Regions from separate parts of the Microbacterium wangchenii genome, predicted to be linked through region 2. Evidence: predicted binding sites of a transcription regulator. Region 2 holds the regulator's gene; the other holds the start of a gene.
What was found. The regulator LexA, encoded in region 2, represses DNA repair genes until DNA is damaged. The targets are predictions, from matches to a motif close to TCGAACANNTGTTCGA.

Region 1 (15,678 bases), 1.2 Mb from region 2:
CGTGCGGGCACTGACAGGTGGATCGTTCACCGCGAAGGACTTCCGCACCCTGCGCGGCACCATCCTCGCGGCCGAGACCCTCGCGCGCATCGGCACCGTCGACACCAAGACGGACCTCAAGCGCGCAGAGCTGCTCGCCGTGCGCGCCACGGCGGAGAAGCTGGGCAACACTCCCTCCGTGGCGCGGGGCAGCTACATCGATCCGCGCGTCTTCACGCTCTACCGGCGCGGGCAGCTCATGGACCTGGACGGCTCCCGAGACGCTGCGATCCGCCGCCTCATCCTCGGGGAGTGAGGCACCGGGCTAGGGTGTCGGTGTGTTCTCGTGGGTCCACCTCGCGCTCGTGATCCTCGGCGGGGTGATCGGCACCGCCGCGCGGCTGGGCATCACACTGGCCTTCGGCGAGGGGCTGGGGCCCGCCCTCGTGCCGGTCGTCAACGTCACGGGAGCCTTCCTGCTCGGGCTCGTGCTCGGCGGAGGCACGCGGTCCAGGCCGGCCCGGACCCCGGCCGGCGCACAGCACTTCCTCGGAGCGGGCATCCTGGGCGGCTTCACGACCTACAGCGCCCTCGCCGTGGAGTCGGTCGATCCGGCCGGTCTGGCGTGGGGCGCCGCCACCGTGATCGCGGGCACCCTGGCGGCGTGGGCCGGCGTCGTGGTCGCACGTCGGCGGAAGGCACCGCGATGACGCCGTCCCTGTTCGCCGCGGTGGCGCTGGCCGGCGGTGCCGGGGCGGGGCTGCGCTACCTGCTCGACCTGGTCGTGCAACGGCTCGCCGGTTCGCGTGTGCCCTGGGGGATCCTCGTCGTGAACCTCTCCGGAGCGTTCGCCCTCGGGCTGATCTCGGCGGGCATCGTGGACTCCACGGGTCTCTGGGTGCTCGGCGCGGGTCTTCTCGGCGGGTACACCACCTTCAGTTCGGTGGCCGTATCCACCGTGCTGCTGGCCGAGGAGCGTCGCCCGCGCGCGGCGGTCGGCTACGCCGTCGCAACGTTCGTCGGCTCGGTGATCTGCGCGCTGCTGGGAGCGGTGTGCGGGGCTCTCCTCACCTGAGAAGTGCCCAGGTGACGCGTGGGATACTGAGGGCCCGGCATCGGTGTCGGTCATCCCACGTCACGTCCGAAGGGCATCCGTGTCGAATCTCGCCGTCCTGAGCCTCAAGAACCGCGCGCTCATCGCCCTCATCACGATCGTGGCCGCGGTCTTCGGCGGGCTCGCCCTGGTGAACCTCAAGCAGGAACTGATCCCCTCGATCGAGTTCCCGCAGCTCGCCGTGGTGACCACCTACCCGGGGGCGTCGCCCGAGGTCGTCGAGAACGACGTCTCCACTCCGATCGAGACGGCCATTCAAGGTGTGCCGGGACTGGAATCCACGAGCGCGACGAGCACCACCAACGCCTCGATCATCTCGGCGTCGTTCACGTACGGCACCGACCTGGCCACCGCCGAGCAGAAGATCACTCAGGCCGTCAACCGCATCAACAGCGAGCTGCCGGAGTCGGTCGAACCCAACGTGATCTCTGCGAGCATCGACGACTTCCCGGTCATCCAGATCGCCGTCACCGGGTTCGATGACGCCGAGAACGCTCAGGCGACCCTGGAGGCCACGGTCATCCCCGACCTCGAGGACGTCGACGGCGTCAACGCGGCGCAGATCGTCGGCGGACTCGGGCAGCGGGTGACGATCACCCCCGACCAGGCCCGTCTGGCCGAGCGCGGATTCTCCCAACAGGCCATCACCGACGCCCTCGACCAGAACGGGGTGCTCTTCCCCGGCGGCGAGATCACCGAGAACGGCCAGAGCCTCACGGTTCAGACCGGCGCCAAGCTCACCTCCGTCGAGGACGTCGCCGCCCTTCCGCTCGTCCCCACCGAGGCGGGCCAGTTCGGCGCGGCAGTCACCACGATCGGCGACGTCGCGACCGTGGCCGAGGAGACCGATCCGGTCTCCAGCGTCTCCCGCGTGGACGGCGAGCCGGCGCTGACGATCGCGGTGACCAAGCTCCCCGCGGCCAACACCGTCGATGTCTCCCGCGGCGTGCTCGCCGTCCTCCCCGACCTGGAGGAATCGCTGGAGGGCGCGTCCTTCACAGTCGTGTTCGACCAGGCGCCCTACATCCAGCAGTCCATCGAGGCCCTCGCCGAAGAGGGGCTGCTGGGTCTGGCGTTCGCCGTCCTCGTGATCCTGCTGTTCCTACTGTCGGTGCGCTCGACGATCGTGACCGCGATCTCGATCCCCACGAGCGTGCTGATCACCTTCATCGGAATCCAGGCGTTCGGGTACTCCCTCAACATCCTGACGCTCGGTGCGCTCACCATCGCCATCGGCCGCGTCGTGGACGACTCGATCGTCGTCATCGAGAACATCAAGCGGCATTACGTCGGCGACGCCGACAAGCTGCGGTCCATCATCCGGGCGGTGAAGGAGGTCGCCGCGGCGATCACGGCGTCCACGATCACGACGGTGGCCGTCTTCCTGCCCATCGCCTTCGTCGGCGATGTCACGGGCGAGTTGTTCCGGCCCTTCGCCCTGACGGTCGCGATCGCGATGACCGCGTCGCTGTTCGTCGCCCTGACGATCGTGCCCGTGCTGGCGTACTGGTTCCTGCGGCCGGGGAAGCAGCTGGTGGACGCGGAGGGTCGTCCGATCGACCCGGAATCGCCCGAGGCGCCCCCCAGCCGGCTGCAGAAGGCCTACCTGCCGGTGCTCACCTGGACGCTCAAGCACTCGTGGGCCACCCTCGGGCTCGCCGTGCTCGTCCTGGCCGGCACCGGCGCGGCCGCTCCCTTCCTGAAGACCAACTTCCTCGGCGACTCCGGTCAGAACACGTTCACGATCACCCAGAGCATCGGTCCGGCGCCGAGCCTGGAGGCAGAGGATGCCGCCGCGCTGCGCGTGGAGGAGGCCCTCGCCGAGGTCGACGGCATCGAGACGGTGCAGGTGTCGATCGGCTCGAGCGGATCGGCGCTGCGGGATGCGTTCTCCGGCGGCGGCAGCGGCGTGACGTACTCCGTCACCACCGACCCCGACGCCGACCAGGTCGCCGTGCGGGAACGCGTGCAGGCGGCCGTCGCCGACCTCGAGGACGTCGGAACGGTCACCGTCGCCGCCGCCGGCGGCGGATTCGGGTCGACCGACATCGCGATCGACGTGAGCGCCCCCGACGGGGAAGCGCTGCAGCAGGCCGCCGACGCCGTCGTGGCGGAGCTGGACGGGCGCGCCGGCGTCGGGCAGGTGTCGAGCAACCTCGCAGCCTCACTGCCCTACATCTCGGTCGCGGTCGACCGGGATGCGGCCGCCGAGCGCGGGCTCTCGGAGGTCGCCGTCGGCGGGCTCGTGTCGGCGGCGGGACAGCCCCGTCAGGTCGGCACGGTGGAGATCGACGGCACCTCGCTCACGGTGTACCTCGCCGTCTCCGACCCGCCCACCACACTGGAGGAGCTCCGGGCTCTGGAGGTCCCCACGGCGGCGGGCCCGATCCGGCTGGACGCCATCGCCACCGTGGGGGAGAGCGAGGGGCCCGCCTCGATCACGACCCAGCGAGGTCTGCGCACCGCCACGGTGACCGTGACCCCCTCGACGGACGACCTCACCGCCGCATCCGCCACGGTCACCCGCGCGCTGGCGGCGGCCGACCTGCCCAGCGGCGCGCGCGCCGAGATCGGCGGGGTGCTCGCCGACCAGACGAACGCGTTCTCGCAGCTGGGGCTCGCCCTGCTGGCGGCGATCCTCATCGTCTACATCGTCATGGTGGCGACCTTCAAGTCACTGCGTCAGCCGCTCCTGCTGCTGATCTCGGTGCCGTTCGCCGCCACGGGTGCGATCCTGCTGCAGCTGGCCACGGGTGTGCCGCTGGGAGTCGCGTCGCTCATCGGCGTGCTCATGCTGATCGGCATCGTGGTGACCAACGCCATCGTGCTGGTCGACCTCGTGAATCAGTACCGCGAGCAGGGGCTCAGCGCCCACGACGCGACCATCGCGGGCGGATCCAGGCGGTTGCGGCCCATCCTCATGACGGCGCTGGCGACGATCTTCGCTCTGACTCCGATGGCTCTCGGGATCACGGGGCAGGGCGGGTTCATCTCCCAGCCGCTCGCGATCGTCGTGATCGGCGGACTCGTATCGTCGACCGTGCTGACGCTGCTGGTCCTGCCGACCCTTTACAACCTGGTCGAGGGCTGGCGGGAGCGGCGGCCCGAGCGGCTGGCCGACGATACCGGCCGGAGGGGCGAGCGGGCGCGCCGCCGACGCGAGCGACGGGCAGCGCGAGCCGGCTCGGACGCCACGGCCGCGACTCAGACGCACATGAGCGAATCGGAGGCGCCGGCACCGGCTCCGGCGACACGGCGCGGACTGCGTCGGGGGCGGCCGGCCGGCTGACCGGGGCCTTCGCCCGCTCGCCCAGGCAATGGGTGAAGACGCCCGACCAGGCGAACATCGCGCTGAAGGCGATCACTTCGAACAGAGCGAGGTTGATGGTGCCGTCGACGAACAGCCATCCACCGGCGAACAGGCATCCGAAGATGGCGAGGGTCGTCAGCAGCAGGCGCCGCGGCATCCGGTGCAGGAGCACCGGCGACGTGAGCAGGAGCGCGGCGAAGCCCAGGACCATTCCCGCAGCGACATTGTCGTGGACGGACTGGTTGACGTTGAGGGGAACGCATCCCACCAGCGCCAGATTGACGCCGATCGTGGTGAGGAACACCTGGGCGGCCCAGCCCGAGCCCCGGCGGCCGACGAGGGCGCCCAGGCGGACGAGATCGCGGCGTACCCGGTACGCGTAGACCGCCACGAGGGTGCCGCCGACCACGAGGGTGCCGTTGAAGAGGGCGCCGGAGGTGTCGTGGAAGGTGCCCAGCTGGCTGAAGTGCAGGTGCCACCACAGCGGATCGGTCGTCGTCAGCACCGACAGCAGGATGCCGCCGATGAGCACGACGAGCACCCCGAAGGCCAGCTGCATCGACGTCAGACGCGCGACGAGTGCGCGTGGTGACACGATGAGAATCGTTCGGGTGACGGGTACGACGGCACTCATTCTCGGGTAACTCCACCCAAACGGACAGGGCGCCCATTGCCCGCCGAGCTCCCCGCTCCCCATGTGCCCGTCGGTCAACGAACGCCGGACGGCCCACTAACTAAACCCCCAGCGCGACGGCATGCCGTCTCGGTCATGCTATCGCCCGAGGGGCATGTGAAAGTAGGCCAAAGCACCCCTGTCACCGGGAATTTACGTCGGCGTGGCGGCTTTTTCTTCGGCGAAGTCTTCTGGGAGCGGTGCCACATGCCGGTGAGCGGAGCGCGGGGCATGTTCCCAGGCTCGTGCACTAACGTGGACTCGTCGGCTTTGGACACTGCGCTGCGCGCGGATGGGTTTGTGAGTCCAAGGGGCCGATGGGAGGAGCGAATCCGCTCCGACGATCATCAGAGTTAATGGCCCCGGCCGACGGATGTCCGGGTTTGTGCCGTGCCGTGCGCACGGCGCGTGCTGTTTGCGCGAATACAACCCAGGAAGATTCCCCATGCCCAAGAACAAGAAGCCGGCCGGCGGCCGGCCCGCCCAGAACTTCGAACCGCGCTACGGCGACAAGCCCGCGTTCCAGGACCGCAAGCGCCGCACCGATGACGCGCGGCCCGCAGCCTCGCGACCGGGCAGCAAGAGCCCGAACCACCGCGGTCACCGCCCCGCCGAGGCCGGCACCGCCGAGCCGAAGCGCCGCTGGACCGCACAGGAGCGTGCCGGTCGCGACGAGGCTCGCGCCATCCGGTCCACCGACCGTCCTCGTCGCTCCTTCGACGAGCGCCCGGCGCGTTCGTTCGATGACCGCCCGGCGCGTTCGTACGGCGACCGTCCGGCGCGCTCGTTCGATGACCGTCCGCGTCGGGATGACCGTGCGGCACGGGATGACCGTCCGGCGCGTTCGTACGGCGACCGCCCGGCGCGCTCGTTCGATGACCGTCCGGCGCGTTCGTTCGATGACCGTCCGCGTCGGGATGACCGTCCGGCCCGGGATGACCGTCCGGCGCGTTCGTACGGCGACCGTCCGGCGCGCTCGTTCGATGACCGTCCGCGCCGGGATGACCGTCCGGCTCGTGATGACCGTCCGGCGCGTTCGTACGGCGACCGTCCGGCGCGCTCGTTCGATGACCGTCCGCGCCGGGATGACCGCCCCGCTCGTGATGACCGTCCGGCCCGCTCGTACGACGACCGCCCGGCGCGGTCGTACAGCGACCGCCCGGCTCGTGATGACCGTCCGGCCCGTTCGTACGGCGACCGTCCGGCGCGTTCGTTCGATGACCGTCCCCGCCGGGATGACCGCCCCGCGCGGTCCTTCGACGACCGCCCGCGTCGCGACTTCTCCGACCGCCCCCGCCGCGATGCCGGACCGAACCGGTCCGATTGGAAGTCGGAGACGGCCTCGAAGGCGCACGAGCAGCACGTCGACGTCGTGCACGAGAAGCTTCAGGCCGAGGCCGTTCAGACGCAGGAGACGTCGGATGTGACGTTCACGAGCCTCGGGCTGGGCGACAACATCGTCCGCACGCTCGCCGACCTCGGTGCGGCCACGCCGTTCCCGATCCAGGCGGCGACCGTCGCCCCGATCCTCGAGGGCCGCGACGTTCTCGCACGCGGCCGTACCGGCTCGGGCAAGACGATCGCCTTCGGTGCCCCGCTCGTGGAGAGCCTCCTGCGCGCGCAGGCCGGTCAGAAGCGTGCCTTCGGTCGCCTGCCGCAGGCGCTCATCCTCGCTCCGACGCGCGAGCTCGCACTGCAGATCGATCGCACCGTGCAGCCCATCGCCCGCAGTGTGGGCCTGTTCACCACGCAGATCTACGGTGGCGTGCCGCAGGCCCGTCAGGTGGGCGCGCTCCGCAAGGGCGTCGACATCATCATCGGAACCCCGGGCCGTATCGAAGACCTCATCCGCCAGGGCAAGCTCGACCTCTCCGACGTGCGCATCGTCGTGCTGGATGAGGCCGATCACATGAGCGAGCTCGGATTCCTCGAGCCGATGCAGCGCATCCTCCGCCTCGTGCAGGACGGCGCGCAGAAGCTGATGTTCTCGGCGACGCTGGACCGTGAGGTCGCCGCGCTCGTGGACGAGTTCCTCGTGGACCCTGCGGTGTACGAGGTGGCCGGCGAGACGCAGGAGTCGAGCACCATCGACCACCGCATCCTCGTCATCGACCACCGTGACAAGGCCGAGATCCTCACCTCGCTGGTCGACCGCGACGGCAAGACGCTGGTCTTCGCCCGCACGCGCGCCTTCGCCGAGATGCTCGCCGAGCAGTTCGACGACGCCGGAATCTCGGCCGTCGCCCTGCACGGTGACCTCAACCAGGCCAAGCGCACGCGCAACCTGGAGCGGCTCACCTCGGGACGCGTCAGTGTCCTCGTGGCGACGGATGTGGCAGCCCGCGGCATCCACGTCGACGACATCGACCTGGTGATCCAGGCCGACGCTCCCGACGAGTACAAGACGTACCTGCACCGCTCAGGCCGTACCGGCCGCGCGGGTCGCGCGGGCACCGTCGTGACGCTCATCCCGCGTCAGCGCCGCCGCCGCATGACCGAGATGCTGCAGCGCGCCGAGATCGAGGCGCCGTTCGACGAGGTGCGCCCCGGCGACGACCTCCTCGAGCAGCTGCGCTTGGGCGCGACCGCCGACGTCGCCGACGCGTCCGAGGTGTCCGACGCATCCGAGGTCGCCGACGTGTCCGAGGTGTCCGAGGTGTCCGAGGTCGCCGACCCGGCCCACGTCCCCGCCTGACGCGAGGCCCACTCCGCGAGACCGCATCGCACCGACGAGACCGCGACATCATGTCGCGGTTTCGCCGGTGGGGTGCGGTCTCGCCGTTCGCGAGTTGATCCGGGATGGGGCCGATCCGGCGCGCGGGCCGGATGCGGCGTCATCGTGTGCCGCCTGCGCGGTCGGCGACGAGCCTGCCGACGCGGTGGACGTCGTCGGCCGTCCAGTCCAGCGCCGGATCGGCGGTCGTCATCTCCGCCAGCGCGCCGCCCCCCTCCTCCGCCCACCATCCGTGCAGGAAGCGCCATCCGGTGGTCTCTGTGACCTCCAGCACCGCGCGGTTCATGTCGGCTGCGCTCGCCTCGGCGCGGACGAAGAACTCGCGGGGCCGGGGAGCGGAGGGGAGCGGCCGCATCCCGACGTCGTCGAGAGCGCCGGCGATCACACCGGCGTGGGCCGTCCACATCGGTACGCGCGAGACGCGCTCATCGAGGCCGCGCAGCGCGCCGACGACCGCGGGCCAGGCTGAGAAGAGTTGCCCGCCGTAGCGGATCCGCCACGTGCGCGCGCGATCGATGAGCTCCGCGTCGCCCGCCAGGGCGGCCCCCGACATCGCTCCCGGCGCCTTGTACAGGGAGAGGTAGACCGAGTCGGCGAGTGCGGCGACCTCGGCGGTATCCCGTCGCCACACCGCCGCGGCGTCCCACAGGCGCGCGCCGTCGAGGTGCACGGCGGCGTCGGCCGCGCGGGCCGCCCCGACGGCGGCACGGAAGTCGGCCCACGGCGGCAGTTCGTATCCGAGGTCCTGGAAAGGCACCTCGAACACGACGGCCGCGGCACCTCGCGCGGCCGCCCCCGTCTCCTCGGCGGTGGCGTAGCGCGGTTCCTCCGTCGCGAACACGGGGGTCAATGCCGCGAGCGCGGTGACCGCGTCCTCCTCGTTCAGCAGGGTGTGGTGACGCGGATGCAGCACCACCCGCGTCGTGCCGGCCCGCTCCGCCCAGCAGCGGAGGGCGATCTGCTGCGCCATCGTGCCGGTGGGCAGCCACAGCGCATCCGGCATGCCGAGCATCGCGGCGATGCGCTCCTCCAGCTCGCGCATGACGCCATCTCCGTAGACGTCTCCGCGCCGGTCCAGGTCGGCGCTCCCCGCGGTCAGGCGCTCGAGCTGCTCGGTCATCGTGAGGGGCCGCTCGCCGGAGAGCAGGTGGTGGGCACGGCGACTCGCGTCCCACATGCGGCGGCGGTCGTCCGTCGAAGCGGTGTCGGTCATGCTCGCCGATTGTCCTCCGCACGGGGTGGCCACGGAACCCCGCCGGGAGGCGAACCAGACTCCGCGAGACCGCATCGCACCGACGAGACCGCGACATGATGTCGTTGTTTCGCCGGTGGGGTGCGGTCTCGCCGTTCGCGGGCTTATCGCGGGCACCGCCCGCGGCGCCTGCGTCGTCAGAAAAGGGTGGGCGCGCTGGCGGGTGCGACCCGCGGCCGCGTCTCCTGCACCGGCCCGAGGCCCCGCAACGCGCCCGGATCGCCCTCGACCGGGCGCAGGGCGCGATCGGCGAGGCCTGGCACGGGCCGGCCGCGCGGATGGTCGTCCTCATCGCGCCCGTCCAGGCGATGCAGCCGCAGCAACGGCCGCACCCGGGTGGCGAGCCACTTCCGGTACCCCTTCGGTGCCTGCGACGAGACCCCGGGATACAGGCCGCGGTACGAGGAGACGAGCTCCGGATGCTCCCGCTCCAGCCATGCGAAGAACCACGGTTTCACGCCCGGGCGCAGATGCAGCGCGCCGTATACGACGCGGTCGGCTCCGGCTTCGCGGATGCGACGCAGCGCGTCGTCGAGCGCCGCGACCGAGTCGGTGAGATGGGGCAGGACCGGCATGAGGAAGACAGTCACCCGGAATCCCGCCTCGGTGGCCGCCTTCACGGTGTCCAGGCGTGCCTGCGCGGTCGGCGTCCCCGGTTCCATCGACTTCTGCAGCACATCGTCGAACACCGCGATCGACATGGCCAGCGAGACGCGCACCGACGCCGCCGCATCCGTGAGCAGCGGCAGATCGCGCCGCAGCAGCGAACCTTTGGTGAGGATCGAGAACGGCGTGCCCGACTCGGTCAGCGCCGATGCGATCTGCGGCATGATCCGATAGCGCCCCTCGGCGCGCTGGTACGGGTCGGTGTTGGTGCCGAGCATCACCGGGTCTCGCGTCCACGAGCCGCGCCGCAGCTCGGTGCGCAGCACGTCGGCGACGTTGACCTTGACCACGATCTGAGAGTCGAAATCGCTGCCGGCGTCCAGATCGAGGTACTCGTGGGTCCCGCGGGCGAAGCAGTACGTGCAGGCGTGGCTGCATCCGCGGTACGGATTCACCGTCCAGTCGAACGGCATGGCGGATGCGCCGGGCACGCGGTTCAGCGCCGTCTTGCACAGCACTTCGTGGAAGGTCATGCCGGCGAACTCCGGTGTCGTGACCGAGCGGACGAGGCCGTCCATCCGCTCCATGCCCGGGAGAGCGGACGGGTCGTCGACTCCCAGCTGCTGCCCTTGCCACCTCATCGTTCCATGGGAACAGACGTACGAATCTCTGTCAAGACGGTCGCACAGAGATTCGAAGCGTCGGCCGTGCGCTGACGCGCGAGGCGGCCTGGGGGACAATGGGAGCGTGACGGCACCCGACCCGCACACCCTGACGCGCCGCGCGCTTCGCGAGGCCGCGCAGCGGAGTGCCCGCACCCGCGTGACGGCGCCTGCGCAGCACGCACGCCGCCGGCGACCCGGGATGCGCGTCGTCGTGGCGCTCTCCGGAGCCCTCCTGCTCGCAACGGGCGCCGCCGCGGCGACCGGCGCCGCCCTCACCGCCCCGGCCCTGGCCGAACCGGCGGCGGCGCCGTCGAGCGCGGCCCCGCAGGAGACGGTGGAGGCGCTCATCCAGCCCATCCCGGCCGAAGGGCTTCCCACGCCCGTGATGTCGCCCGCGCCGACCGGCGGCACGACCGGAGGTGGGACGCTGTGCGAGGACCCCGCACTCGCCGCCGCCGTGGCAGCCGGCGACGACGCCGCGGCGATCGCGGCCGCCGGGGGTCCCGAGCTGTTCCGCTCCGCGGTGGCGACCGGGACGGCGCCGTGCATCCGGCTGGACGATCCGGCCCGCGTGTGGGTGGTCATCAACAAGCAGCGCCCCTACGTCCCCATCGACGTCGAGCCGAACCCGCTGCGCGCGCCCGAGGGCGTGCGCACCCTCGCCGACACCGCGCTGCGAGAGGATGCGGCATCCGCCCTGAGCGCGCTCGTCCAGGCGGCGGCCGGCGCCGGTGCGGGCGAGATCGCCGTGGAGAGCGCGTACCGCTCGTACGCGACGCAGCGCAGCACCTACGGGGGGCACGCCGCCGACCGCGGCGTGGAGGGCGCCGACCTCGTCAGCGCGCGGCCGGGCTTCAGCGAGCACCAGTCCGGCCTCACGGCGGATGTCGTCCCGTGCGACGGCTCGTGCGCGACGATCGACGACCTCGCCGGCTCCCCACAGGGGCGGTGGATCGCCGAGCACGCGTGGGAGTACGGCTGGATCGTGCGGTACGTCGAGGGCCGGACGGATGTGACCGGATACATGCCCGAGCCCTGGCACCTCCGGTACATCGGACCCGACCTCGCGCGCACGTACCACGAGGGCGGGTGGACCACCCTCGAGGAGTTCTTCGGCCTGCCTCCGGCCCCCGGCTACGCGCAGTAGGCCGGCATCTGGCGCCATCCCACAACGCGGCACCGGGTATCACCGTCGGTGGGATGCGGTTCCGACAGCGGACGTCCGGCGCGGCGGAGCGCTCCCTTAGAATCGCTCGGGCAGCACGGTCGATCGGCCGGAGCCCACAGCATCCACTCGGAGCAGAGAGGGAGTCGGCATGGACCGCGACATCTACGACGAAGACCACGAGGCGTTCCGCGACGTGGTGCGCGAATTCGTCAAGCGCTACGTCTCCAACCAGGCGCGCGAGCGCTGGGACGCCGAAGGGGAGATCGACCGCGAGACGATGCTCGCGGCGGGCCAGTCCGGCCTCATCGGCCTGTCGGTGCCGGAGGAGTTCGGCGGCGCGGGGATGCTGCAGGACTACCGCTTCCGCACGATCGTGATGGAGGAGGTCATCCGCGCCGGTGCCGGTTCGCTCGCCGGCGCCTTCGGCATCCAGGACGACCTCGCGGTGCCCTACCTCGCCCACTTCGGTACGCCGCAGCAGAAGCAGAAGTGGCTGCCCGGCATGGCGACCGGTGAGGTGATCGGCGCCCTCGCGATGACCGAGCCCGGCGCCGGCAGCGACCTGCGCGGCGTGACCACGACGGCGAAGAAGGTCGACGGCGGATACCTCGTCAATGGCGCCAAGACGTTCATCTCCAGCGGCAAGACCGCCGACCTCGTCGTCACCTTCGTCAAGACGGGCGAGGGCAACCGCCCGGATGCGTTCAGCCTGGTGCTCATCGAGAACGGCATGGCGGGCTTCGAGCACGGCAAGAAGCTGCACAAGATGGGCTTCCAGGGCCACGACACCGCGGAGCTGTCCTTCAGCGACGTCTTCGTGCCCGAGGAGAACCTCATCGGCGGTGAGGAGGGGCACGGCTTCATCCAGCTCATGCGCAACCTGCCGCTCGAGCGCCTCTCGATCGGTGTCGCCGCCGCCGCGGCCGCGGACGCCGGCCTCGCGTGGACGCTGGAGTACGTCAAGAGCCGCGAGGCGTTCGGCACGCCCGTCATCGACTTCCAGAACACGCGGTTCCGGCTCGCGGATGTCGCGACCACCGTCGACGTGCTCTGGGCGTACGTCGATCGCGCGATCGCCCTGTACGGCGAGGGCAAGCTCACGCCCGAGGAGGCCGCGAAGGTCAAGTTCTGGACGACCGAGCGCGAGGGCGAGGTCCTCGACACGTGCGTGCAGCTGCACGGCGGCTACGGGTACATCACGGAGTACCCCATCGCCCGGGCCTACCTCGACGCGCGCGTGCACCGCATCTACGGCGGCACGAACGAGATCATGCGCGAGATCGTCGGCCGCCAGCTCGCCGGGCGGCGCTGAGCCCAGCCGTCAGCGCGCAGAATTCAGGAGACACGCCGGGCCGGGGTGCTGTGGCGGCCGCCGGGGGCGCGGATCTCCTGAATTCTGCGCACACGGGTGCGCGCCGGGCGACCCCGGCGGGGGCCGGGTTACTGGGAGAGGTTTCCGGCGGAGCAGGTCTCCTGCGCGGCGGTGGAACCCGTCACGCTCGGGGGGAGGGCCACGGCGTCGGAGGGCGCAGTCGGAGTGGCCGTCGGCGTGGGTGCGGCCGTCTCCGTCGGCGGCGCGGACGGGTCGGTGGGCTCGGGGGTGACCTCGACGACGCCGTTGTTGGCGCCGACCTCGCCCGTCAGTTCGATCGGACGGTTCTCGGCCAGCGCCTGCCACAGCGGTGCGGCGGCGCTGTAGTTCGGGACCAGGCGGTCCTCGTCCGACGGCGCGGTGAGCGTCGGATACTGCACGAACACGATCTCCTCGAAGGGCACGTCCTTCACGGCCAGCGCGATCTGCACGAGGGTGAGCGGGTTGGTCAGGGTGGTGGACGGATCGACGTTGCGCAGCCCCGTCGCCGCCAGCCGGTAGAGCGTCGCGGGGTCGGAGAGCACCTCGTCGCTCACGAGCTTGCGGGCCAGGCGCGACATGTACTGCTGCTGGTTGCTGACCCGCGCGAGGTCGCTGCCGCCCACGCCGTAGCGGGTGCGCAGGAACTGCAGCGCCTCGATCCCCGCGACGGTGCGCGGCCCCGCGGGCCAGTCGATGCCGGTCTCGCGGTCGCGCATGCCCCGCGCGAGGCACACCTCCACGCCCCCGACGGCATCGGTGATCTCGATGACGCCACCGAAGGTCACCGTCGCGGCGAAGGGGATCTCCTGGTCGCTGAGGTCGGCGACGGTGTTCGCGATGCAGTTGAGTCCGCCGATGGAGTACAGCTCGTTGATCTGGACCGTCCCGCCGCTCCAGCGCGACCCGTCGGTGCGGGTGCAGCCGGGTGCCTGCAGGATGAGGTCGCGGGGGAACGACACCACCGTCACGCGCCGGGGAGTGTCGGAGATGTGCAGCAGGATGTTGACGTCGTTGAGCCGGCTCGCGGCATCCTTCCCGGTGCACCGGCTGCCGAAGAAGTGGGCGTATTCCGGTTCGCACTCGTCGATGCCGGTGACCAGGAGGTTCACCCCGCCCTCGATCGCCCCGATGTCCGGCGGCGGTGACGGCTGGTCCTCCAGCTCGACGGCGTCTTCGGTGAAGCTCGCGGCCAGGTCGTACGTCGCGTACGCGACGGTGCCGGCGGCGGCCACGAGTACGACCGCCACGGCGACGGCGACCAGGGTCAGCAGCTGCCCGGCGATGCTGGGCGAGCCCAGGCGGGCGTGCCGGGCCACGGTTCTGCGTCGCCGTGCCATGGCGTCTCCCCTCCGCGCCCGGTCGAGGCGTTGGGCCGATTCTAGGGAATGTCTAGCCGGATGCTGCGGCGCGGGGCCGTCAGGCGCCCCACGCGCGCACCACCCAGAACAGCGCGACGGTGACCACCCAGAACCCCGCGACGAACGCGGCGTCGCGGGTGCGGAAGGGCACGAGGTGGCGTTCGGTGCGCTCGGGGTACGCGCCGAACGCGCGCGCATCCATCGCGAGGGCCACGCGCTCGGCGTGACGGATGGCGCCCGCCAGCAGCGGCACCATGTAGCCGACCCATCGGGCGATGGCGGCGAAGGGTCCTCGGCCGCCGTGGGCCCCGCGGACGCGATGAGCCTGGCGGATGACGTCCAGCTCGTACCCGAACCGCGGCACGAAGCGGAACGCGGCGAGGGCGGTGTAGCCGATGCGGTACGGCACACGCAGCTGCTGGACGAGGGCGCGGACGAGGTCCGGCCCCGTCGTGGTCATCCCGCCGATGAGGGCGAGGACGAGGATGGCGGCCAGTCGCAGCGCGGTGGAGAACCCGCTCTCCACAGCGCCGGCGTACCACGTCCATCCGCCCAGCTGCACGAGGACGGCGGTGTCGTCGACGCGGCTCGCATCCGCCCACAGCGAGAACGCCACGCCGACCGCCGCCACCCCCACCGGCACGACAACGCCCAGCGCCATGCCCAGGCGCCGCGTCCACGGGGCGCCCACCACCAGCACCGCGTACCCCAGCACAAGGAAGGTCAGCGGGGTGATCACATCACGGGCGAAGAGCACGAGCACGATCGCCGGCAGCGGCGCCGCGAGCTTGGCGAGGGGATTGAGGCGCGGCAGGAACCGCAGCCGCCCCGTCGCGAGGGGGGCGGCGTACGGGTCGACGCGCGCGCTCATCCGCTGCCGCCCGGGAGGTCGGCGAGGCGTGCCACGGCGGACAGCTCCGGATGCTGCGCGAGTGCGTGCAGCGCGGCCCGCAGCGGCGGCGGCCGGAGACCCGCGCGCGTGAGGAGGGCGTCATCGGCGAAGACCTCGGCGGTGGGGGCGGCGGCCAGTACACGTCCGCCGGCGAGCACGACGGCATGATCGGCGTGCTCGGCCACGAGCTGCATGTCGTGAGTGACGACGATGATCGTCGTGCCCTCGCGGCGCAGGCCGTCCAGCAGCGTCAGGAGCTCGTCGGCCCGCGCGCGATCCTGACCGAAGGTGGGCTCGTCGAGCACCAGGATCCGCGCACCGCCCACGAGCGCGGTGCCCACCGACAGTCGCCGCTTCTGCCCGCCGGAGAGGAGGAACGGATGCGTCCCGGCGTATCGGGTGAGGCCGAATCGCTCGAGGATCTCGTCCGTGCGGGCGCGGACGACGTCGTCGGCCAGCCGCTGCATCCGCAGGCCGTGGGCGATCTCGTCGAAGACGGTGTGCGCGATGAACTGGTGCTCGGGGTTCTGGAAGACGAAGCCGACGCGCCGCGACAGGGTGTGGGCGTCGGCG
Region 2 (15,678 bases):
TGCGGCCGGGATGCAGCGCCGCGCGCTCGCCCTGGGTCACGGAGATCTCCACCCCAGCGGCCGCGGCGATCGTGCGCACGGCGTCCAGGACGTCGGCGACGTCGAACGGCTCGGCGTCCTGCCCCGGCTGCTTGGCGACGCGGTTGCCGGTGACGAGCACCGCGATGTGGCGCGGCTGCGGCGGGATGGCCGCATCCAGCGCTCCGAGCGTCGCCGCATCCGGACGGACGGCGGGAGCCGGCACCGTCTCGGTGCCGTACGTCACGCCCGCCTCGGGGACGACGACGATGCCTGCTTCGAACAGCGAGAGGTCGGTGAAGCCGCGCGAGACGTTGCGGTGGGCGACCTGGAGGAGCCCGGGGATCAGCGAGCGGCGCAGGAACGGCGCCTGGCCGTCGAGCGGGTTGGCGAGCTTGATGCTCGGCACGTGCGCGCCGGTCGCGGATCCGTGCAGGTCGTTCTGCTGCTCGGTGGTGAAGCCGAACGAGAGCGTCTCGACGTACCCCGCGGCCGCGAGCGCGTTGGCGACGCGGCGCCGCCCCTGCTGGGCGGGCGTGAACCCGCGCCCGGAGGGCGGGATCGGCAGGGTCGAGGGGATGCGGTCGTACCCGCTGATGCGGGCGACCTCCTCGGCGAGCGTCCACTTGTCGGTGAGGTCGGGGCGCCACGACGGCGGGATGACCGTCCACGCCTCACCGGCGTCCTCGGTCACCTCGCAGCCGATCTTCTCCAGGGCGCCGGTGATCTCCGCCTCGGTGTAGTCCACGCCGATGAGGCCGGGGACGAACGCCTTGGGCAGCTCGACGGCCTCGACGAAGATCTCCGTGAACAGCGCGCCGCCGATCTCGGTGTCCAGCGCCCCGCCGGCGTGCTCGACCATGAGATCGGCCACGCGTCGGGCGGCGACGAAGGGGATCAGCGGGTCGACACCGCGCTCGAAGCGCCGCGACGCCTCGGAGGGCAGCTTGTGGCGCCGCGCGGTCCGGGCGATCGTGACGGGGTCGAAGATCGCCGCCTCGATCAGCACGTTGCGGGTGGCGTCCGTCATCTCCGTCGTGCCGCCGCCCATGACCCCGGCGAGGCCGATGGGTCCGGACTCGTCGGTGATGAGGAGGTCTTCGACGCTGAGCGCGCGCTCCTTGCCGTCGAGCGTCGTGAGCTTCTCGCCCTCGTGCGCGCGGCGCACCGTGATGCCGCCGGTGAGCGTGTCGAGGTCGTACCCGTGGATGGGGTTGCCGAGCTCGAGCATGACGTAGTTCGTGATGTCGATCAGGATGCCCAGCGGCCGGATGCCGGCGAGGGTCAGGCGCGCGACCATCCACGGCGGCGTGGGCCGGGCGGGGTCGACGTCGCGCACGATGCGTGCGACGAATTCACTCGCCCCCACGCGCCCGCGGATGGGCCTTTCGTCCACGACGGCGACGGGGAAGCCGCCGGTGGGCTGCTCCAGCTCTTCGAAGGCCCGGTCGCCCGGGTCGCGGAACGCCGCGCCGGTGGCGTGGGAGTACTCCCGTGCGACGCCGCGCAGACTCAGCGCGTAACCGCGGTCGGGCGTGACGTTGATCTCGACGGCGATGTCGTCCAGCCCCAGCAGGGCGATCGCGTCGGTGCCCACCTCCGGGTCGAGGCCGAGCTCGGCCAGACGGAGGATGCCGGAGTGCTCGTCGCCGAGCCCGAGCTCCCTGGCGGACGCGATCATGCCGTCGGAGACGTGCCCGTACGTCTTGCGCGCCGCGATGGGGAAGGGCCCGGGGAGCACGGCGCCGGGGAGGGTCACGACGACCTTGTCACCGGCGAGGAAGTTGCGCGCGCCGCACACGATGCCGCGCACACCCCCGTTGCCCTCGCCGACGTCGACCCGGCACCAGCGGATCGTCTTGCCGTTGGACTGCGGCTCCTCGACGAAGTCCACGACCTGTCCCACCACGATGGGACCGGTCAGCTCGAAGCCGTGGACGTCCTCCTCCTCGAAGCCGACGGAGACGAGGGAGGCGAGGATGTCGTCGGCCGTGGCATCCGCCGGCACATCGACGTACTCGCGCAGCCAAGAGATCGGGACGCGCATCAGACCACCATTCCGAACTGCTCGCTGAAGCGGACATCGCCCTCGGCCATGTCGCGCATGTCCTGCACATCCGAGCGGAACATCAGCGTCCGCTCGAAGCCCATGCCGAAGGCGAACCCGGAGTACACCTCCGGGTCGATCCCGGCCGCGCGCAGGACGTTGGGGTTGACCATGCCGCAGCCGCCCCATTCGATCCATCGCGCGCCGCCCTTGAACGTGGGGTGCCACAGGTCGAACTCCGCCGACGGCTCGGTGAAGGGGAAGTAGTTCGCGCGCATGCGGGTGCGCGCCTCCTCGCCGAACAGCTGCTGCGCGACGTGATCGAGCGTCCCGCGCAGGTGGGCCATCGTGATGCCCTTGTCCACGACGAGGCCCTCGAACTGGCTGAAGACCGGCAGGTGGGTGGCGTCGAACTCGTCGGTGCGGAAGACCCGCCCCGGCGAGACGATGTAGATCGGGAGGTCGCGCGTGAGCATCGTGCGCATCTGCACGGGGCTCGTCTGGGTGCGCAGCAGCAGGTGACGAGCGACGGGGTCGACGTAGAAGGTGTCCTGCATCTGACGCGCGGGGTGGTCGGCGTCCAGGTTGAGCGCGTCGAAGTTGTACCACTCGTGCTCGAGCTCGGGACCCTCCGCGATCTCCCATCCCATGCCGACGAAGATGTCGCCGACGTGGTCCTGAAGCAGCGTGAGCGGATGCCGCGCCCCCACACGCGCGCGCTGGGGCAGCGCCGTGATGTCGATGCGCTCGGATTCCAGCTTCGCGGCGGTCTCCGCTTCCGCCAGCGCGGCCTCGCGCGCGGCGATGGCCTGGTTCACGCGTCCGCGCGCCTGCCCCACGAGCTTCCCGAAGGCGGCCTTGTTCTCGGGCGCCACATCCCGCAGGCGGGCGTTCAGCCGCGCGAGAGCCGAGCCCTCGCCGGAGTGGGCGGCGCGGACGGCTTTCAGCTCGGCGGTATCGGCGGCGGCGTCGATCGCGGCCAGCGCCGCGTCGACGGCGGCCGCGACGGCCTCGGGGGTGATCTCGGGTGCATCGGACACGAGAGTCGAGTCTACCGACGGGCGGATGCGGCTCCCGCCGTGCGGCTGCTTAGATCCCGGTGCCGGTGTTCGTTCCGTCGTATTTGCCGAGTCCGCGCTGAGCGACGATGAGCTCGGTGTCGGTCACTTCCTGCGTGGGCTGGTTCGCCCCCGCCACGTTCACCGCGCGCGGCGAATGGCGCAGGCGCTTCTCGGCGAGGGTCGCCACGCCCGACAACGCGAGACACAGCGCGATGTAGATGGCACCGACCACCATGGTCGCGGGGATGATCGGGGAGCCGATGCTGGCCTGCGAGCCGAGGAACTTGGCGTAGAACAGCAGCTCCGGGTAGGTGATGATGAACCCGAGCGCGGTGTCCTTGAGCGTCACGACCAGCTGCGCGATGATCACCGGCAGCATCGCGCGGATCGCCTGCGGAAGCAGGATGAGCCGCATGACGCCGGACTTGCGGAGGCCGATCGCGTAGCCGGCCTCCTTCTGTCCGCGCGGCAGCGACTCCACACCGGCGCGGAAGACCTCCGCGAGCACGGATCCGTTGTAGGCGATCAACGCGATCACGACGGCCCAGTAGGGCTCCATCCGGACGCCGATCACGGGGAAGCCGTAGTACAGCAGGAACATGAAGATGAGCACCGGCACGGCACGCAGCAGCTCGATCACGACCGTGAACGGCACGCGCACCCAGGCGTGGTCGGACAGACGTCCGATCGCGAGCACGAAGCCCAGGACGAGGGCGCCGACCGCCGCCGTGGCGAAGGCCGCCAGCGTGCGCAGCGTGGCCTGTCCGATGTTGATCCACACGTTGGTGTAGGTGAACGCGGACCACTTCTGCGCCGTGAACTGCCCGGTCGCCGCAAGCCGCCACACGAAGAAGCCGAGGACGGCGAGGACCACCAGGACCGTCAGAACCCCCAGGACGCGGTTGCGCGCCATCGCGCGGGGTCCGGGGACGTCGTACAGGACACTGCTCATCGCGCGATCCTCCAGCGGTTCTCCAGGGTGCGCTGCAGCCAGGACAGCACGAGCACCAGCACGACGAAGATGACCATGACCCACAGGATCACGACGAACTGGTTCTCGCCGCGCTCACTGAGGTAGTTGCGGATGGATCCCAGGTTGATGACGGAGAAGCCGGCGGCCACGGTGGTGTTCTTCAGCAGGGCGATGAACACGCTCATCATGGGCGGGATGACGGAGCGGAACGCCTGCGGCATGACGACGCTGCCCATCACCTGACCGAACGTCAGCCCCAGCGCACGTGCCGCCTCGGCCTGGCCGACCGGCACGGTGTTGATCCCGGAGCGGATGGTCTCGGCCACGTACGTCGCGGTGTAGACGCCCAGGGCGCACACCGCCAGCGTGACGGAGACCGACTGCGTCAGGCGCAGACCGAGCAGCGGCGGCAGCGCGAAGGAGAAGGCGAAGAACACCAGCGTCAGGGGTGTGTTCCGGATGGTGTTGACGTAGACGGTGCCCACGGCGCGGGCGACCGGGATCGGAGACACGCGCATCGCGCCCACGATGGTGCCCAGGACCAGGGCGAGGGCGCCTCCTGCCACGAAGAGGAAGAGGGTGCCCAGCAGGAACGTCCACCACAGGTCGAGATTGTCGGTGATGACACCCATGCGCGATCCTTTCCTTCCACAACGGCTGAGGCGGGGGCGGCGCAGGTGCGCCGCCCCCGGGAACTCACTGCTCTACGTCGGGCTGTTCTGCTTCGATGCCCGCGGGGGCGAGGTGCTGCTCGAACAGCGCGGTCCACACGTCGCCGCCGTCGGTGAACAGGGCGTTGATGTAGTCCTTCATCGCCCTGTCGCCCTTTTCCAGGCCCACGCCGTAGCGCTCCTCGCTGAAGGGCTCGCCGGCGATCTTCAGGACGTCGGGCTCGAGCGCGACGTAGCCGGCGAGGATCGCCTCATCCGTCGTGATCGCGTCCACCGAACCGGCCTTCAGCTGCTCGACGCACTGCGAGTACGTGTCGTACTCCACGGCGTCGCCCGGGTTGTACTCGTCACGGATGCGCTGCAGCGGGGTCGACCCCGTCACGGAGCACACGATCTTGCCCTCGAGGTCGTCGGGGCCGTTGATCGAGTCGTCGTCGGCGGCGACCAGGAGGCCCTGACCCGTGATGAAGTACGGGCCGGCGAAGTCGATCTGCTGCTTGCGCGCGTCGGTGATCGAATACGTGCCGACGTAGTAGTCGATGTCGCCGTTCACGATCGCCTGCTCGCGGTTGGCGGAGGGGATCGTGACGTAGTCGATCTGGTCCTCGTCGAAGCCGAGCGAGGCGGCGATCCAGCGCGCGATGTCGACGTCGAAGCCGGTGCGCTCACCGCTGGCGGCGTCTTCGTAGCCGAGCCCGGGCTGGTCGTTCTTGACGCCGACGATGACGCCGTCGCGCTCGACCATGCGGTCGTACGTGGGGCTGCCCTCGAGGTCGACCTCGGTGGCGACTTCCCACAGGGCTTCGTCCCCGCCGGTCTGTTCGCCGCCTCCGCCGGATCCGGCGCTGGGCGAGCCGCTGTTGCAACCGGCGAGGGTGATCATGGCGACGGCGGCCAGGCCGAGGCCGGTGAGGATCCGGGACTTTCGCATGTGAGAACTCCTTGTGGGATCTGCTGTGGATGGACGGGGTCAGTGCGTGATGAGCTTGGAGAGGAAGTCCTTGGCCCGCGCCGAGCGCGGGGAGGTGAAGAAGCCCTCCGGCTGCTGCTCCTCGACGATCAGGCCGTCGGCCATGAAGACCACGCGGTCGGCGGCCTTGCGGGCGAAGCCCATCTCGTGGGTCACGACGATCATGGTCATGCCGTCGCGGGCGAGTCCGACCATGACGTCGAGGACCTCGTTGATCATCTCGGGGTCCAGCGCGCTGGTGGGCTCGTCGAAGAGCATGAGCTTCGGACGCATCGCGAGCGCCCGCGCGATCGCGACGCGCTGCTGCTGCCCGCCGGACAGCTGTGCGGGCAGCTTGTTGGCCTGCGCATCCACGCCCACGCGCTCGAGGAGCTCGTGCGCCTCCCGCTCGGCGTCGGCCTTCTTCTTCCCGCGCACCTTGATCGGGCCGAGCGTCACGTTCTCCAGGATCGTGAGGTGGGCGAACAGGTTGAACGACTGGAAGACCATCCCGACGTCGGCCCGGAGTTCGGCCAGGGGCTTGCCCTCCTTGGGCAGCTCCCGCCCGTCGACCGTGATCGAGCCGGACGAGATGGTCTCCAGCCGGTTGATCGTGCGGCACAGGGTCGATTTCCCGGATCCGGACGGACCGATCACGACGACGACCTCGCCGCGGTGCACGGTCAGGTTGATGTCCTTGAGTGCCTGGAAGTCGCCGTAGTGCTTCTGGACGTCCGTGAGCACGACAAGGGGGTCGCCGCTGGCGCGGGAGTCGGAGGTCTCCATGGTTACACCCTAGGAGTGCGCGGCACCGGCAACCAGCCGACGCTGCGGGGCTTTACCGACTTGTAACAGCACCGCGGTCTTCGGAGGCCTCCCCCGCACGCTGCGCGAAGGCCGTCTCGTACAGGCACACGCTCGCCGCGGTGGCCAGGTTCAGCGATTCCGCGCGACCGTAGATGGGCAGGCGCAGCGCCAGGTCGGCCTGGGCCAGCGCATCCTCCTCGAGCCCGCGGGCCTCGTTGCCGAACAGCCACGCGGTCGGCTCGGCGAGCACCGCGCGGGATTCGAGGAAGTCGGCGCCGCCGACGTCGGCGGCGATGACGCGCATGCCGGCCGCGTGGGCGCGCTCGACGGCGCTGGAGAGCTCGGCCCCCACCGCCACCGGGAGGTGGAACAGCGATCCGGTGCTCGCGCGCACGACCTTGGGGTTGTAGGGGTCGACCGTGCGACCGGTCAGCACCACGGCGTCGGCGCCCGCGGCATCGGCGGCGCGGATGATCGTGCCGAGGTTCCCGGGGTCGCGCACCTCTTCGCAGATCGCGATGAGGCGCGGGCCGGCGGCGAAGATGTCCTTCATCGCGGTGGGAGCCTGCTGGGCGACGGCGACGATCCCCTGAGGCGTCACGGTGTCCGCCATCGCGTCCAGGACGTCCTCGCTGGTGAACTGGATCTCGATGCCGGCGGCGTGCGCGGCATCCCGAACATCGGCATGCCGTTCGACGGCGGTGGGCGTCGCGAACAGCTCCACAACGCTCCCGGGGACCCACGCGAGGGCCTCCCGCGCGGCCTGGGGACCTTCCAGCAGGAACAGTCCCGTCTCCTGGCGCGCGCTGCGCTTGCTCAGTTTCGCGACGGCTCGCACGCGCGGTGACCGCGGATTCTCCAGCACCCCTTCAGTGTATGGGCCGCCCCGGCTCTCCCCGACACGTCCCGGCACGCGGAAGGGGCGCCCTCCGTGGAGGACGCCCCTGTCTCGTGCGCGGTGCTACGCGGTCTTGGCGGCGTTGACGTCGCCGGGCAGCGCGTTCTTCGCGGTCTCCACGAGCGACGCGAACACGGCCGGCTCGTGCACGGCCAGCTCGGCGAGCATGCGGCGGTCCACCTGCACGCCGGCCAGGCCCAGGCCCTGGATGAACCGGTTGTACGTCATGCCGTTCTGACGCGCGGCGGCGTTGATGCGCTGGATCCACAGGCGGCGGAAGTCGCCCTTGCGCTTGCGGCGGTCGCGGTACGCGTAGACGAGCGAGTGGGTGACCTGCTCCTTCGCCTTGCGGTACAGGCGCGAACGCTGTCCGCGGTAGCCGGACGCGCGCTCGAGGATGACGCGACGCTTCTTGTGGGCGTTGACGGCCCGCTTGACTCTAGCCATTTCTTCTACTTCCTAACGTGCGTCGGCGCTCAGATGCCGAGGAGCTTCTTGGCGACCTTCGCGTCGCCCTTGGCGAGGACCTGGTCCTGCGACAGGCGACGGGTGCGCTTGGTCGGCTTGCCTTCGAAGTTGTGGCGGAGGTTCGCCTGCTGCTTCATGATCTTCCCGCTGCCGGTGACCTTGAAACGCTTCTTGGCACCCGAGTGGGTCTTCTGCTTCGGCATTTCTCTTCCTTCGTTGTGGTTCCCGCTCGGGCGGGAGTTCGGGGGGCCTTACTCGGCCGGTGCTTCGGCGGGCGCGTCGGTGTCGCCCTCGGCCGGCGCGTCGCCGCGAGCGGCCGAACGGGCGGCTTCCTTGTTGGCAGCGCGCTGGGCGTTCTGCTCGGCCTTCGCCTCGGACTTGTTCTTGTGCGGTGCGACCACCATCACCATGTTGCGACCGTCGATGGTCGGGTTCGACTCGACCGTGCCGAACTCGGCGACGTCCTCGGCGAACTTGCGCAGGAGACGCACACCCTGCTCGGGGCGCGACTGCTCGCGACCGCGGAACAGGATCATCGCCTTGACCTTGTCGCCGGCCTGCAGGAAGCCTTCGGCGCGCTTGAGCTTGGTGATGTAGTCGTGCGCTTCGATCTTCAGACGGAACCGGACCTCCTTGAGGACGGTGTTCGCCTGGTTGCGACGCGCTTCCTTGGCCTTCTGCGCAGCCTCGTACTTGAACTTGCCGTAGTCCATGATCTTGACCACGGGCGGCTTCGAGTTGGGGGCCACCTCTACGAGATCGAGGTCGGCCTCCTGGGCCAGGCGCAGCGCCACCTCGATGCGGACGACGCCGACCTGCTCACCCGCGGGTCCGACGAGGCGGACCTCGGGGACGCGGATGCGGTCGTTGGTGCGGGGATCGCTGATGCGGAACTCCTCTTCTGCGACTGTCGGCTCCCACGCCGCGGGTGCGACGTGAGCGAAGAGGAAACGCACGCCACCCGGCACGACGCGATCAGCGCCGGCTTCTCGCACCCGAACAGCCCCGGGGACGGGGCGGAGTGCGTGGACCCGGTAGCCTGGAGCGGCGAACGGGTGGGATGGAATCCTCTTTCGTCCGAAGCAGAACGCTCCGGAGCCCGCCATAGTCTAACAGAGAGAACGCTGTGCACACGATCCCCGGTAGTGAGCCCACCCCCGACCCCGAGACCGAGCGCCTGGCCCGCTGGGAGGAGCAGGAGCGCGCCGCCGCATCCGCCACCCGCGACATCGCCGACGTCCCCGCCGTGGAGGTCATCACGACCACCGCCGTGCACCTGCTCAGCGCCGCCGCGGTGAAGGTCGGGCTGGCCGACGACCCCGAGAACCAGACCGACCTGGACGAGGCCCGCAAGATCATCAACGCCCTCGCGGGCCTCATCACCGCCGGCGCCCCCGAGATCAGCGACATGCACGCCCGCTCGCTGCGCGACGGCCTGCGCTCCGTGCAGCTGGCCTTCCGCGAGGCCTCCCCGCTCCCCGACCCCATCGGCAAGGGGCCGGGCGAGAAGTGGACGGGGCCCGTCACGTAAGCCCTTCCCCCGAGACTCCCGAGAGGATTACGGGGAGCGGTGCAGCTTGACGGTCAGGGAGTCGACGAGCACCGCGATGCGGTCATCGGCCGCCCACCGGCGGGCGACGCGGGCGAGCACGGCATCCAGCTCCTCCTGCGCGAGCCCGTGCATGAGCTGAAGGTGCACGACGAGCTCGGGACCCCGCAGCCGTGCCGTCGGGTCACCCGGCTCGACGGCGAGGTCGAGCACGGCCAGCTCGCCGGAGATGGACGCCTGCAGGCCCGTGAACACCTCCGCCGACACATGGCTGGGCTCCCACGCGATGCCCTGCCCGATGGCCCACACCGCGGGGCGCCGCAGGACGAACTCGGTCTCCGAGCCGGGATCGATCACGATGAGGTCGGTGTCATCGGATGCGGCGGCCAGCGCCGTGCGCACGCCCTCGGCGGGCACCGGGCGGGCCGCGGCATCCCACCGGCCCATCGCGGCCACCGAGGTGAAGACGGGGAGCACCTTGCGCCCGTCCGGGGCGGCCACCGTCACGATGGACAGTTCCTGCGTCTTGTCGACCTCGAGCCCGTGCGCGCCCACGCCGGAGTCGCCCTTCTCCGCGATCAGCGGGATGAGCAGCCGCGCGCTCCGGTACGCCTCGACGACCGCGACGGCGTCGCCCTCCCCCGCACGGAAGGCGGTGAGCGCCGCCAGGAGCGCCGGATCGGCCGATCCGTCATCCCCCGCGTGCGGGTTCGACTCGAACCGGCGGCCCTCCCACGGAACCCCCGCCGAATCGGCGCCCGGATCAGCCTCCGGCGACATCCAGTGCCTCAGCCAGCGTGAAGGCGCCCGCGTACAGCGCCTTCCCCACGATCGCGCCCTCGACGCCCAGGTGCACCAGATCGCGCAGCGCGAGAATGTCGTCGAGGCTCGACACGCCACCGGAGGCGACGATGGGCTTCGGCGTGCGCGAGGTCATCTCGCGCAGGAGCTCCAGGTTGGGGCCGCGCAGCGTGCCGTCCTTGGTGACGTCGGTCACGACGTACCGCGAGCACCCCGCCTCTTCCAGCCGGTCCAGCACCGTCCACAGGTCCCCGCCGTCACGGGTCCAGCCCCGGGCGGCGAGGGTCGTGCCGCGCACGTCCAGACCGACGGCGATCGCATCGCCGTAGCGGCTGATCACGTCGGCGGCCCATTCCGGGTTCTCCAGCGCAGCCGTGCCGAGATTGATCCGGGCGGCGCCGCTGTCCAGCGCCGCCTCCAGGGACCGGTCGTCGCGGATGCCGCCGGAGAGCTCGACCTGGACGCCCCGGACCGCCTTGATGACCTTGCGCAGGACGGCGGCGTTGCTTCCGCGCCCGAAGGCGGCGTCCAGATCCACGAGGTGGATCCACTTCGCGCCCTGTCGCGCCCACTCCACGGCGGCATCGACGGGGTCGCCGTAGCTCGTCTCGGTGCCGGCCTCCCCCTGGGTCAGGCGCACGGCCTTCCCGGAGGCGATGTCGACGGCGGGCAGCAGGATCAGCTCGGGGCTGGAGGCGAAATCGTTCATGGCTCCTCGGGCGAACGGAAGGCGGGCACCCGCGCGGGGCACAAGCTCAGAGGCTATCCCTGCGCAGGCCGCCGATCCAATTGGACAACAGCTTGATGCCGGCCTCGCCGGACTTCTCCGGGTGGAACTGGGTCGCCGAGAGCGGACCGTTCTCCACCGCGGCAAGGAAGGGCGTGCCGTAGGAGCACCACGTCAGAGTGGGCGCGGGGAAGGGCGGCATGACCTCCAGCTGCCACTGCTGCGCGGCGAACGAGTGCACGAAGTAGAACCGCTCGGACTCGATGCCGGCGAATAGGCGTGATCCCTCGCCGGCCTCGACGGTGTTCCAGCCCATGTGCGGCAGCACCGGCGCGTCGAGCTCGGTCACGGCACCGGGCCACTCCCCGAGCCCCTCCGTGTCGATACCGCGCTCCACTCCGCGCCCGAACAGCACCTGCATGCCGACGCAGATGCCCAGGACGGGCCGGCCACCGGCGAGGCGGCGATCGATGACCTCGTCGCCGCGGCTCTCCCGCAACGCCTCCATGACGGCGCGGAACGCACCGACACCGGGCACGACGAGGCCGTCGGCATCGCGGATGACGCCACGGTCGCTGGTCAGTCGCGCGTCGGCGCCCGCGGCGGCCAGCGCCTTCACCGCGGAGTGGACGTTGCCCGAGCCGTAATCCAGGACAGCGACGACCGGCCGGTCGGTCACAGCGCACCCTTCGTGCTGGGGATGCCTTCCACGAGCGGGTCCAGCGACTTGGCCTGACGGAACGCGCGCGCGAACGCCTTGTACTCCGCTTCGGCGATGTGGTGGGCGTCGCGGCCCTCGAGCACGCGCACGTGCACCGTGAGGCCGGCGTGGAAGGCGAGCGCCTCGAACGTGTGCCGCACGAGGGAGCCGGTGAAGTGGCCGCCGATGAGGTGGTACTCGAACCCGGCCGGCTCGCCGGTGTGCACGAGGTAGGGACGGCCGCTGATGTCCACGACGGCCTGCACGAGCGCCTCGTCCAGCGGCACGAGCGCGTCGCCGAACCGCGTGATGCCGGCCTTGTCGCCCAGGGCCTGACGGATGGCGTCGCCCAGCACGATCGCGACGTCCTCCACGGTGTGGTGCGCGTCGATGTGCGTGTCGCCGGTGGCCCGCACGGTGAGGTCGGTCAGGGAGTGCTTCGCGAACGCCGTGAGCAGGTGGTCGTAGAACGGCACGCTCGTGGAGATCTCGCTCACGCCGGTGCCGTCGAGGTTCACTTCCAGCTCGACGGTGGACTCACTCGTCGCGCGTCGCAGAGTCGCTGTGCGCGGCGCGCCTGATGCGGTCATACCTTCGATCCTACCGAGGCCAGGGCGTCCAGGAACGCGGTGGTCTCCTCCTCGGTGCCGGCGGTGACACGCAGGTGGTGTGGGATGCCGACGTCGCGGACGAGGATGCCGCGGTCGTACAGTTCCCGCCAGGTCCGGGCCGGGTCGTCCACGCCGCCGAACAGGACGAAGTTCGTCCCGGAGTCGTAGGGGGTGTACCCCAGGGCGGCGAGGGTCGCCGACATGCGGTCGCGCTGCGCGACGATCTCGTCCACCATTCCGAGCATGACCGGCGCGTGGGCCAGCGCCGCGAGCGCGGCCGCCTGGGTCAGTCCGCTGAGGTGGTAGGGCAGGCGGACCAGACGCAGCGCGTCGACGAGGGCGGGGTCGGCAGCGAGGTAACCCACGCGCGCGCCGGCGAACGCGAACGCCTTGCTCATGGTGCGCGACACCACGAGGCGCTCACGCCCCGGGAGGAGGGTCAGTGCCGAGCGCTCGTCGCGCGGAGCGAACTCCTGGTACGCCTCATCGACGATGACGATCCCGTCGGTGGCGTCGTAGACGGCCTCGATGACATCGAGCCCCATGGGCGTTCCGGTCGGGTTGTTCGGCGCGCACAGGAAGACCACATCCGGCCGCACCTGCGCCACCTGCGTCGCCGCCGACTCGGGCGAGACGGTGAAGTCGTGGGCGCGCTCGCCGGCGATCCACTGCGCTCCGGTGCCGCGGGTGAGGAGCGGGTACATGGAGTAGGTCGGCGCGAAGCTGAAGGCCGTCCGCCCGGGACCGGCGAAGGCCTGCAGAAGGTGCTGCAGCACTTCGTTGGAGCCGTTGCCCGCCCAGATCTGCTCGGCCGTGAGACCGTGCCCGAGGTAGCCGGCGAAAGCCTCCCGCAGCGCGGTGAACTCGCGGTCGGGGTACCGGTTGATGTCCCGCAGCGCCCGGGCCACCGAGTCCAGGATGTCGTCGGCGACCTCCTGGGGCACCGGGTGGGTGTTCTCGTTGACGTTCAGGGCGATGGGCAGCGGCGCCTGCGGTGCGCCGTACGGCACGAGGCCGCGCAGATCGTCGCGGAGCGGGAGATCGTCCAACCGGGTCGTCATTCCTCCCATGCTACGGCGAGGCGGCCGGCTATGACTGCGGCGCGTACTCCACCGGGATGGCCAGGCGCTGACCGGCCGAGACCGTCGAGGATTCCAGCACGTTCAGACGCGCGATGTCCTCGACGACGTCCCGCGGGTCGGCGTGGGGGGCGAGATCCTGTGCGATCGACCACAGCGACTCCCCCGACATGACCGTGATCTCGGTGAAGGTGCCGGCCGGCGCGCCGCCCTCGGCCGAGGCGAGAGCTGCGCCACCGCCGAGCACGGCGAGGGCGATGGCGATGGCGGCGGGCAGCGCGGCCAGGCCGGCCAGCAGCCGACGGCCGCGGGCCGTCAGACGCAGACGGGTGGTGGGGGCGACGCTCGCGATGGTGGCCATGGCTCCTCCTCTGGCGGAAGGTTCGCACCCGACCCTCGGCCGGGAGGGCCGGATGCGAACCTGTATTCCGAATCTATCTTCGATACTGTGGGGATGTCAATCGTTCCGATGTCGGACACGGATCGAACGCGACACGCGTGGTGCAGCGTGATCCGCAGCCCGATACCGGATACGGTTTCGACAACGGAAGACCATCACGGACCTCCGACATTCGAAGACCGGTGCCAAGGCGGGCACGGGAGGGAGCACGAGAATGACCGACGCGACCGCTCGCGACAAGCCGCAGACACGCCGGCGGAAGAGCCTCAGTGACAAGCAGCTGGCGATCCTCGAGGTGATCCAGCGTTCGATCGCACGGCACGGCTACCCGCCGAGCATGCGGGAGATCGGCGACGCCGTCGGCTTGAAGTCGCTCTCCAGCGTCACCCACCAGCTCAACCAGCTCGAACTCAGCGGCTACCTCCGCCGCGACCCGGGCAAGACGCGCGCGATGGAAGTGCTGATCGACCTCCCCGGCACCGCCGCCGAGAATCCCGCCGACACCGCGCCGGCCCTCGGCGACGCGGCTCTCGTGCCGCTCGTCGGACGCATCGCGGCGGGAGTCCCCATCACCGCCGATCAGCACGTGGAGGAGATCTTCCCCCTCCCCCGCCAGCTCGTCGGCAAGGGCGACCTGTTCATGCTGAAGGTCTCCGGCGATTCCATGATCGATGCGGCGATCTGCGACGGCGACTGGGTCGTCGTGCGTTCGCAGGCCACGGCGGAGAACGGCGAGATCGTCGCGGCCATGCTCGACGGCGAGGCGACCGTGAAGACCTTCCGCCGTCGCGACGGTCACACGTGGTTGCTCCCCCGCAACTCCGCCTTCGAGCCGATCCTCGGCGACGACGCCGTCGTCCTCGGTCGCGTCGTGGCGGTGCTGCGCGCCGTCTGATCGCCGTGCGCGAGCGCGCCCGCACACGCATCCCGAGGACCGTGGGCGGCGCCTAGGCTGACGGGATGCCGACTCCCCTGCCCTTCGGATCCTGGCCGTCCCCGCTGTCCGCCGACGCCGTCGCGACGGCATCGCCCCGCATCGACGGGGCGCGTCTCGTGGGCGACGAGATCTGGTGGGGGCAGACCGTGCCGGAGGAGGGCGGCCGGACGACCGTCCGACGACGCCGGACCGACGGCACCGTCTCGGACGTCCTGCCCGCCCCCGGCAACGCGCGCTCGCGCGTGCACGAGTACGGCGGCGGCGCGTGGGCGGTCACTGACGCCGGTGAACTGACGTACGTCGAGAAGAGCGACGGCCGCGTGTGGTCGCTGCGCCCCGGCGCAGCGCCCCGGCCGCTCACGCCACCGCGCGACGGCGTGCGCTACGGCGGGCTGCGCATCCAGGCCGGCATCCTGCTGGCGGTGCGCGAGAGCGACGGCGACGCGCGCACGCCGCTGCGCGACATCGTGACGATCCCCCTCGACGGCTCCGCCGCCGCCGATGACGCAGCGGTGCGCAGTCTCGTCGCGGGCAGCGACTTCGTCGCGCAGCCGACCCTGTCGCCCGACGGGACGCAGCTGGCGTGGATCGCGTGGAACCATCCGGACATGCCGTGGGACCGCGCCGAGCTTCGGACGGGGACGCTCGAGGACGACGCCGTGCGCACGTGGACCGTCGTCGCCGGCGGCGAGGGCTCCGCTCCCCTCCAGCCGGAGTGGACGGGGGACGACGAACTCACCTTCCTCGACGACCGCACGGGACGCTGGAACGTGTGGCGCACGCACCTGGGCGGTACGCCGCATCCGCTCGCCCCCGCCGATGCCGACACCGGCGGCGGCCTGTGGGTGCTGGGGTCGCGGTGGTTCGCGCCGGTGGACGGCGGGTTCGTCGCGGTGCGCACGAACGGTGCCGACGAGATCGTCGCCGTTGTCGGAGATCGCACACGGATCCTCCCGGTTCCGGTGACCTCCGGCGCCCTCAT

Region 1: the regulator LexA is predicted to act here: its motif matches at 10,350-10,365, upstream of E4K62_RS00725 (Rv2578c family radical SAM protein).

The regions. Positions count from the first base shown of each region.
Region 1 is NZ_CP038266.1:139,632-155,309, forward strand. Features, by position in the region: gene E4K62_RS00690 (DNA topoisomerase IB) at 1-295, shown strand, start outside; gene E4K62_RS00695 (fluoride efflux transporter FluC) at 318-689, shown strand; gene E4K62_RS00700 (fluoride efflux transporter FluC) at 686-1,054, shown strand; gene E4K62_RS00705 (efflux RND transporter permease subunit) at 1,134-4,382, shown strand; partial or broken gene E4K62_RS19035 (DUF998 domain-containing protein) at 4,477-5,100, opposite strand; gene E4K62_RS00715 (DEAD/DEAH box helicase) at 5,522-7,771, shown strand; gene E4K62_RS00720 (beta-eliminating lyase-related protein) at 7,911-9,023, opposite strand; gene E4K62_RS00725 (Rv2578c family radical SAM protein) at 9,200-10,309, opposite strand; gene E4K62_RS00730 (M15 family metallopeptidase) at 10,416-11,480, shown strand; gene E4K62_RS00735 (acyl-CoA dehydrogenase family protein) at 11,650-12,813, shown strand; gene E4K62_RS00740 (LCP family protein) at 12,942-14,192, opposite strand; gene E4K62_RS00745 (energy-coupling factor transporter transmembrane component T) at 14,272-15,084, opposite strand; gene E4K62_RS00750 (ABC transporter ATP-binding protein) at 15,081-15,678, opposite strand, start outside.
Region 2 is NZ_CP038266.1:1,331,033-1,346,710, reverse strand. Features, by position in the region: gene pheT (phenylalanine--tRNA ligase subunit beta) at 1-2,065, opposite strand, end outside; gene pheS (phenylalanine--tRNA ligase subunit alpha) at 2,065-3,105, opposite strand; gene E4K62_RS06310 (amino acid ABC transporter permease) at 3,155-4,078, opposite strand; gene E4K62_RS06305 (amino acid ABC transporter permease) at 4,075-4,731, opposite strand; gene E4K62_RS06300 (glutamate ABC transporter substrate-binding protein) at 4,796-5,701, opposite strand; gene E4K62_RS06295 (amino acid ABC transporter ATP-binding protein) at 5,741-6,505, opposite strand; gene E4K62_RS06290 (TrmH family RNA methyltransferase) at 6,558-7,391, opposite strand; gene rplT (50S ribosomal protein L20) at 7,488-7,871, opposite strand; gene rpmI (50S ribosomal protein L35) at 7,901-8,095, opposite strand; gene infC (translation initiation factor IF-3) at 8,144-8,779, opposite strand; gene E4K62_RS06270 (DUF1844 domain-containing protein) at 9,019-9,423, shown strand; gene E4K62_RS06265 (SseB family protein) at 9,451-10,221, opposite strand; gene priA (bifunctional 1-(5-phosphoribosyl)-5-((5-phosphoribosylamino)methylideneamino)imidazole-4-carboxamide isomerase/phosphoribosylanthranilate isomerase PriA) at 10,205-10,951, opposite strand; gene hisH (imidazole glycerol phosphate synthase subunit HisH) at 10,998-11,648, opposite strand; gene hisB (imidazoleglycerol-phosphate dehydratase HisB) at 11,645-12,259, opposite strand; gene E4K62_RS06245 (histidinol-phosphate transaminase) at 12,256-13,341, opposite strand; gene E4K62_RS06240 (LysM peptidoglycan-binding domain-containing protein) at 13,370-13,720, opposite strand; gene lexA (transcriptional repressor LexA) at 13,974-14,654, shown strand; gene E4K62_RS06230 (prolyl oligopeptidase family serine peptidase) at 14,720-15,678, shown strand, end outside.